DNA from 4 places in the Parabacteroides sp. B2-S-102 genome. Region 3 is predicted to be linked to each of the others. Evidence: riboswitches for the same ligand, from Rfam matches in the RefSeq annotation. Region 3 holds a riboswitch; each other region holds the start of a gene.

Region 1 (2,207 bases), on a different contig from region 3:
TTCCAGATAATATTCTGCCATGTAATAGGCTCATTTCCTAAATTCCAGATAATATGCCAAACCGATTGAAGAGGAATAGAGACTGACCCCAACACCAAATTCAAAAAGATTAGAACAAAAATAGCCGTGACAATCGCCAGCATCCATAGGGTATTTGAATGTCTCATCAGTGTTCCTTATTTAAGTCGAGAATAATAGACCGACTCATGATCCGGTAATAAATCCGGATGAAAGATATGAAGCAAATCCGCTAGGACGATCTCCGGTTCTGTCGGCATACTCTCATAAAACGGCGTGTTCTTCATATTACAATAGATAATTCCTTTCTCCCGGAACGCACGGAAATCCTCATAACGAGGATCTTGCTCTTTCAATGCCTCATAGCTGAACGTTCCCGGGAAACTATTCACGATACGCCAATAATCAGCGTCGTCCGCTTGGTTATAGACCGTCTCGAAGTCTAATGTAACACCACCGGATCGCTCATCATCTTTCAAGAAATAATCAGCGCCGGCATCCTTGAAAAGTTGCGCTAAGAAGCTCTTTCCTCCTACGGCATACCAGTTTCCACCCCGTAACTCGCCACTAAAAACGATCGGACGTTTTTTAACCTTACCATCCGCCGTAAGTTCCTTTAATTCATTATACCTCTTCTCGATGGTGGCGAAACGCTCATTGCCATCTTTCTCTATCCCCAACAGCAAGCCTACGAACTTGATCCACTCGGCCTGTCCCAATGGCGTAGTCTCCTTATAACCCAAATGGGGAATCAAGGGAATACCCACGTCTTTCAGCGTCTCATAGCCTCCCCGCTTGAATGGCGATACAAGGATCAAATCAGGATTCATGCTCATGATAACCTCGTTATCGAAATTCCCCTCGATACCGATCTTAGCGGTTTTACCTTCTTTCAGGCGTTCGTTCATCTCTTTATTGAACAAATGCCGTGTACTGGTAATCCCAACGACCCTATCCAAGGCACCCAATTTAATAAAGTTCGATAATTGCAGGGAAGTCATACAGATAACGCTTCGGATAGGAAGCTCTATCACCGTATAATCAGCGGGAATCCCCGTGGGTTTCGCACCTCTTTTCACGAACGCATAATGAAACGTGGTGCTTTCCTCATTTTGAGGATCTTGGATATCAGCCAAGAGATATTGATCCGCATAGGTAAGCTTGAATCCTTGGGCGTATAAAGGCTTAACCTGCTCTTGCGAGAACGCAGATTGCTCTACGGAAGCCGTCTTCCCTATTTCTCCTTTTTCACGGATACCTGAAGTACATGATAAAGTCAATACCGATAAAAGCAAGCATCCACCCGCTATAAACTTATTCATAATCCTTGTTTAATTGACAGTTGATCATTGACAGTTACTCTCGTCCTGCTCCACGGGACAGCAACATTTATTTATGAACCGGCAGGTCTTCTGACTTACTTCCATTCAGGACGCCTTCCCGATTACAAAACCAGTGGCCAAGGTATTGTCCGAATGTTTAAAAGTTCACAGCAGCGTGGTCTGTCCGGGATTCTCACCCGGTTCCCTTTTAATCCGCCTCCCGGAAAAAGAGATAAGCGGAGCCTGTTACAGTGACAAAAGTAGTAAGAATATTTGTATACATCCACAATTTTAAGGACTTTTGCGTTTCAAATAAAAACAGATACACATGAATCATCCTATTCACTTCGTCTCATTAGGTCCCGGTGATCCGGAATTAATTACGCTGAAAGGGCTTAAAACATTACAAAAGGCTGATATTATCTATTGTCCTGCTACACAAGGCAAGCATGGAATCATATCTCGGGCGACGGATATATTGAAAGCTATTGAGGTAGACGAATCCTTGATCCATCCGTTTATTTTGCCAATGAGTAAGGAACGGACAGATGCGTTAAACGCTTATAACAAATTGTTTCTGGATGCCCAAGCTGAATATTTGAAAGGGAAACAAATCGTGATCGTCGCCGAGGGAGACGCTGGTTTTTATTCATCTATACAATATGTATACGATAAATTCGAGGAAACAGGAATCCCGGTAGATCGAATCGCAGGAATTCCGGCATTTATAGCGGCAGGTGCCTTGGCCGGGATACATATCGTAAAACAAGAGGAGCAAATTAACGTAATCCCCGGGACTGCGTCGTTCGATGAACTTTCGGCAAAAATAGAAAATGGAATGATCATCGTCATCATGAAATTACCGGG
Region 2 (2,207 bases), on a different contig from region 3:
TCAATTCCTTCTTTCCTTATAGATGCCAACCACTGGTCGATCCGCCCTTCTGTTTGATCGTCTTCATTCATTTCATCCAGAGGAAGTCCGACGAACATACCGTTTATGCAGGCGGTGGAACTGTCAAATGAATATCCCGAGGCATCTACAGCGCCGATGAACTTGCAACCTGTATTTCGCAGGTCGGAATAGATCGTACCGATGGCGTCACAGAAAGTGTCGCTAAAAGAGGCTGAGTCTCCGCAACCGAATAATGCGACGGTTTTCTCACTTAAGTCCAGCTTTTTCAGCTTCCCTAGATAACTATCCCAATCATCTTGCAAATCTCCGGCGCCCCAAGTGGAACAGCCCAATAACAAGATTTCATAAGGCGCTACATCAGCGGGAGAAGCGTTAGATACGTCATGAATATCTTTGTCTTCCACACCCAGCTTCTCTGCGATACGTTTCGCGATCCCTTCCGTCGTTCCTGTAGACGAGCCGTAGAATATTCCTATAGTCTTCATTTCTATTTGTTTTTATAGTTTAATAACGAAGACAAATATCCGATATCTTATTAGTCTCGGCAATACCTACAAATATGTATTTTGAGGGTTGCGAATACCCACGAATGGCCAGCGATGGTTGAGGGAATAAAGGTTTTGATAAAATTGTGTATATTTTGAATTGTTTTTTTATAAATTTGCCATCGTATTGGTTCGCCTACCCTATTCAGGTACGGCGATTAAAAGGGAATCAGGTGAGAAACCTGGACAGTCCCGCTGCTGTAAGCTCCAAAAAAGCTTTAGACATCAACTCATTGCCACTGTTTCCGGAAGGAACGGGAAGGAAGTTCTAAAGTGGAGTAAGTCAGAAGACCTGCCAATGCCGGATAACCGCCGCAATTTTACGCTACCGGGGTTTAGCGTATGATTCAAATATGGAATACAGAGAACATTGCTCTAAAGAGGTAATTTTGATAGGGTAAGTTATGCCGTAGTTTGTGGGGAACTATGGGTAATTTATTTTGTGTTAACCTGTTAAAGCCATGTCTTTTTATATCATTCAGTGTATTTGTTTTTTGGAGTTTTACATTAATATTATGCTTATGAGAAAGTTTTTATCTTTTTTCTTTGTAATGGCTTTTTACGTAGTTGGAGCCTATGCGCAAGTATTGGTCCAAGGTCAACCGCATCCTTCCGCAAGGAATATCTCAACAAAGCAGGAGTCTCAGTTAAGAGCTGATGCCAGTTTTACTTTCGATGACATCCAATATTGGGTTGGTAACGGTAGCAATAAAGCCGCTTTAGTGATTGAATGGCATGATGGGAATCGCCCGGATGCCATGGTTTGGGGATATCGCTGGGATGGCGAGGCAACCGGACATGATATGATCGTGGCGATTGCTCAAGCAGATCCTCGATTGGTATTGCTCACCCAATACACTGGCTGGATGGGATATACGATCGATGGAATCGGGTATGGTGAAAGTAGACTTAATATTTCTTATGATCTAGAGGGAGCGAAGTCTGAGCCTAAAAATGCGTTTAAATTTGAACCTCCTATCACAAATCCGCTGTTGGGGCAAACTTCTCATCCAGAGCATCCGGCAGAGGATGTTGCGGCCGCCATTCGGCAAGGGGTTCAAACAGGAGTTATTTATCACCCGATAAATGCGGAAAGATATGGATATCCATCTTATGACTATGACTATTGGAGTTGTAGCAATGGCATTCATTGGCAAGCCGGTTGGTATTATGGCTATTGGAGTTATTTTGTGAGAAGTAGCCAAACCTCTAATTTTAGCTATTCTGGTTTAGGTGCGACAAGCCGTGTATTGACGGATGGTTGTTGGGATGCGTGGAGCTGGAATGGAAATATGAATACATCAGAAGGAACTCAGCCCGGGGATGTCTTTGTCGCTGCGACAATACCCTCTGGAGGTGGAGGGGATGAACCCGAGATCCCGGTGATACACGTAACATCCATTTCTCTCAATAAGTCTTCTTTGCGTTTACAAGCAGGAGCAAACGCAACCCTTGTAGCTAGTATCTCTCCTGTAAACGCTGATAATAAGCAGGTTATTTGGAGTAGTTCCGATACAGGCATAGCAACCGTAGAAAATGGGGTCGTAACAGGTGTCAAGCCCGGTGTGGTGAAAATAACAGCCCAATCGGTAGATGGCGGATATACCGCTGTTTGCGAGGTAACGATAACGGAAGTTGTTA
Region 3 (2,207 bases):
ACCAGCCGAAAGCTTATTATACTTGCCCAAACGAAAGATTCCCTTGACATTCAAGTTATGGTAATGAATCCGTTTCGTCATATCACTCTCTCCGCTTTTCTTTCCATCAAAGAAATCCTTATACGTACTATGATTGTCCGACAGATAATCAGCGTTCAAATAAGAGTTCTTATTAATCATGTATTGAGCGCCCGCCCCATAAGTGAACGTCTCTTTTCTCATATCATAGTTGGTCGTATTCACTTTATCCATCGGCATCGGACGATCGCTGGAACGTCCGAAGAAAGTACCACGCACATAAAAAGACAAACGATCCGTAGCGTCGTACGTGAAACGTTGGTTGATCACGTTCCGGTGAAATCCCTCGGAAGCTTGCTTATTGGTAGGAACCAACTCGCCTTTACTCTCCGTATAGGGATTTAATTGCCAACCATCGGCCCGTTGATATTGATAAGAAGTATATGAACCGAACTTCCCTACATTCACGTCCGCGTTGACCGACTGCAAGAATTGGTTCTTGCTACCATAACGGCTATTGCTCGTCACGTTCACCTTATTGCGGGAATCATCCGTGATGATATTGATAACGCCGGCGATCGCGTCGCTACCATACAAAGCGGAAGCGGCCCCGTTCAAGATCTCTACCCGCTTTACGTTAGACATATCGATACGGGAATAGGTATCATCGCCGGCCAAACGCTTACCGTTTTCCAAGATAACCACGTATTTCTCTGTCAATCCGTTCATATTCATCGTAGCCCCCTGTCCGTTTTCCATAAATACGATACTCGGATTCAGCTTGGTCATCGCATCTTGGAAATTGGTTACGCTCGCCTCTTTCAAGTCTTTTCCCGTAAGCACTTTCACGGGAATAGGGGAATTACTCATGCGGCGATGCGAACCGGTACCGGTTACCACCACTTGATCGATATTCACATACTTTTCTTTCAGCTTAATAACGACATCTTTTTCCGAGTGATCCGTTTGATACACGCCTTGCTCATAGCCAAGGTAAGTCACACGAATACGATGTCTACCATCGGGAAGGTTCAGCTCAAATTTTCCGCTGGCATCCGTGGTTGTACCATTCAAGGATTCCGACACGCGGATATTCGCGCCCGGAATTGGTTCATTACTTTCATCCACGACCTTACCCTGTAAACGTACCTGCGCAAATGATACGTTTATCGCACAACTTACAGCTAAAGCCGCGCACAAACACTTTCTTTTCATAAACGATTTGTTATTATGTATATTTCCGCTTTCCTGACCCCGAGAAAAACAGCAATAAAAACGCTTGGCAGGTTTCCTGACTTACCTCGTAGAAAACGACCTTCCCGTCTTTTACAGACAGTGGTATGAGAAATGTTTTCTACTTTACAAAAGCTTACAGTAGCGGGCACTGCTCCGGATTCACACCGGATTCCCTCTTTATGACGAAACCGGATGGTTTTACGTCATCACCAAAACGGGGGCAAAAGTATGAATTATTTTATATAAACAAAAATATATCCCGGCTTATGTTCTTTAAAAGCTTTACAAAGAGAAGCTTATAACACATCACATCGCCAAAAAGGAAAACAAAAGCAATCATACAAGACACAAAGTTTTCCAAAACTTTTCACAACGCACTACAAATTAACACCTTAACATAATTTAATCAGCAAAAAGTTTTCCAAAAAGAAAATCATATAGTGTAATAAGATACCTTTGCACGCATAATCAATCACAAATTAATCGACATCATGATACAGACAGTTGTTAAACGGGACGGGCGTATCGTTGGCTTCAACGAGGAGAAGATAGTAACCGCTATCCGTAAAGCCATGTTGCATACAGACAAGGGAGAAGATATGCAACTGATTCGCCAAATCACAGATCATATCTCATTCAAGGGAGAACCTCAAATGACCGTAGAGGCGATTCAAGATGCCGTGGAACTGGAATTGATGGCCAGTAGCCGGAAGGACGTAGCGCAGAAATATATCGCTTACCGAAATCAGCGAAGCGTAGCCCGCAAGGCGAAAACACGGGATATGTTCTTGGAGATTATCAATATCAAATCCAACGACATCACCCGTGAGAACGCGAATATGAACGCCGATACACCCGCCGGCATGATGATGAAATTCTCCAGCGAGACCACCAAGCCGTTTGTCGATGACTATTTATTGAGCGAAGAGGTCAAGGAAGCCGTATCTAACAAC
Region 4 (2,207 bases), on a different contig from region 3:
TCACGAATTCCCGGCGACCGCTTAGGACAACCTCATTTCCGGTATGTAAAACCAAATCCGGTTTAACATCGGTTAGTACATTATTAATACGGACACGCTCCACGAACAAATGCCGTCCTAATTGGTCCAGATATTCCTCCAACTGCTTTACGCTTTTACCCTCCTTGAACCATTCATTACTAATCTTATAGGCCCGGAAAGTTACCGGACGGGCGGCAGGCATAAAGCCCGGTTGCTCGCTCTCGTCGTTATTTCCCATTTTAGCCTCTAGCTCTTTACAGGCTTTTTTCACGTAGTCGAGTCCTCCTAAAAGACGTGGCCCGATATCACTCACCAACCATGCGGATCCTGCCGTACCGAAAATATAAGTTACCGCATAGGCCACGGGCATTACATTTACCATAGCGCTTTTATCCGTATCGCTAATATTCATCTGTCCGATCGTATCTTCGGCAACTCCTAATACTGCCGACATCGTCTGGGAGCCCGCCAATAATCCTGCGGCCTCGCCTGCGTTATATCCCATAAGTTTCGCTAACAAAAAAGGAGCGATCAAACAAAATATACACATGACGGCGGCGAAAAGCATTTGAGGAAGACCTTCCTTTTTCAATCCCCGGAAGAACTGTGGCCCAACACTATATCCTACAGCGAAGAGGAACATCAAGAAAAAGACGGACTTTAACGGTCCGCTTATATCGATTTTTAATTGCCCGATCAATACACCGACCAATAATACGCTGGTAACCGTTCCCAGCGTGAACTTCTTTATCTTAAACTTGCCAATCCAGAAACCGAGAGCTAAGGTTATGAAAATAGCTAGCTCCGGATAATGTTGAAGTAAATTAGTTATCCATTCCATATCTATTTATTTGATGTTAAACAAAAAAGATGCTATTGAAACAGGGATTCTTTGAAAGATGTTGTTACTTTTCGGGATTATTTATATAAATTTGCGACCGCTTAGGTGATAGAGTTTGTCTACCGACAATTCTATAAAAGGGAATCCGGTTAGAATCCGGAACAGTGCCCGCTACTGTGAAGCTCTTGAAAAGGAAAGCGTTCTGCTATGCCACTGTCTTAAGAAAGATGGGAAGGTTGCTTTCCGAGCCAGTCAGGAAACCTGCCAAGCGAAGTAATGATTAATTCCTCCCGGGGTTAGGAGTAATTAAGAGGATAGAAATATCACCTATATCTAAAAGATGTTGGAGACGGAATAATACGTTGTCTCCGTGGGATTGATATGTAATCTAATTATTAATATATTCATATGATGAGGAAACACTTACTATCTTTCTTCCTGCTGGTCATCAGCCTAGTTTGTCGTGCGCACGATGGCGAGAATTTTGTAGCATCCGATTTATTCGCCTCTTTACAACCGGGCGATAAGGCCGCTTTATTGATGGTACATTTTGGAACAACCCATGATGATACCCGTGCCTTGACAATCGACGCGATCAATCAAAAAGCGAAAGAAGCTTTCAAAGATGTTGAGTTGCGTGAGGCATGGACTTCTCGCATTGTAATGCGCCGCTTAAAAGCTCGTGGCGTAGAGAAACTGAACCCGATCGAGGCCTTGGAAAAATTAAAGACTGATGGTTATACACATGTCTTAATCCAATCCACGAATATAATCGAAGGTATCGAGATGGAATCCTTACGTAAGGATGTTGCCACCATGAAATCTTCTTTCAAGGAGATTCGTATCGGTAATCCTTTATTGTATACACCGGAGGATTATGAGGCGGTAATCGCCGCTATCATAAAAAATGGGGCGAAAGAAGGCGCTACTTTATTGGTAGGCCATGGCACTTATACACCGGCGACGGCCCAATATGCTATGTTGGATTATATGTTGAAGGAGAAGGGATTCAAGGATTATTCCGTAGGAACCATCGAGGGCTATCCTACTTTTGATACGATGGTAGCCCAAGTAAAGGCCAATGGAACGAAGAAAGTCTTGTTGATACCATTTATGTTTGTTGCCGGAGACCATGCGAAAAACGATATCGCCGGTGATTGGAAAGAGGAATTGGAAAAGAAAGGCTACGAGGTAAGCGTATTTATGGAAGGTCTGGGACAGAATCCGGATATCCAGAAGATCTTCATCGAACATGCCCGTTTCATGGCTAAACATAAGATGATCGATATCGTTGATAAGAAGAAAGCTTATGCGGTAGAGAAGGACTAAAAAAGTTCACTACACA

The links. Region 3 has a riboswitch for cobalamin ahead of NBH07_RS15525 (TonB-dependent receptor). Riboswitches for the same ligand answer to the same signal wherever they lie in the genome.
Region 1: linked by a shared signal. The riboswitch ahead of NBH07_RS18550 (ABC transporter substrate-binding protein) and the one ahead of NBH07_RS15525 (TonB-dependent receptor) in region 3 are both predicted to bind cobalamin.
Region 2: linked by a shared signal. The riboswitch ahead of NBH07_RS20915 (Ig-like domain-containing protein) and the one ahead of NBH07_RS15525 (TonB-dependent receptor) in region 3 are both predicted to bind cobalamin.
Region 4: linked by a shared signal. The riboswitch ahead of NBH07_RS02680 (sirohydrochlorin cobaltochelatase) and the one ahead of NBH07_RS15525 (TonB-dependent receptor) in region 3 are both predicted to bind cobalamin.

Annotation. Positions count from the first base shown of each region.
Region 1 covers NZ_JAMOKM010000019.1:63,250-65,456, forward strand. The annotation lists gene NBH07_RS18545 (iron chelate uptake ABC transporter family permease subunit) at 1-167, opposite strand, end outside; gene NBH07_RS18550 (ABC transporter substrate-binding protein) at 177-1,340, opposite strand; cobalamin riboswitch at 1,404-1,602, opposite strand; gene NBH07_RS18555 (precorrin-2 C(20)-methyltransferase) at 1,669-2,207, shown strand, end outside.
Region 2 covers NZ_JAMOKM010000027.1:45,469-47,675, forward strand. The annotation lists gene fldA (flavodoxin FldA) at 1-506, opposite strand, end outside; cobalamin riboswitch at 678-880, shown strand; gene NBH07_RS20915 (Ig-like domain-containing protein) at 1,088-2,207, shown strand, end outside.
Region 3 covers NZ_JAMOKM010000013.1:23,471-25,677, reverse strand. The annotation lists gene NBH07_RS15525 (TonB-dependent receptor) at 1-1,233, opposite strand, end outside; cobalamin riboswitch at 1,283-1,484, opposite strand; gene NBH07_RS15520 (anaerobic ribonucleoside triphosphate reductase) at 1,746-2,207, shown strand, end outside.
Region 4 covers NZ_JAMOKM010000001.1:625,614-627,820, forward strand. The annotation lists gene aspT (aspartate-alanine antiporter) at 1-862, opposite strand, end outside; cobalamin riboswitch at 948-1,145, shown strand; gene NBH07_RS02680 (sirohydrochlorin cobaltochelatase) at 1,274-2,191, shown strand.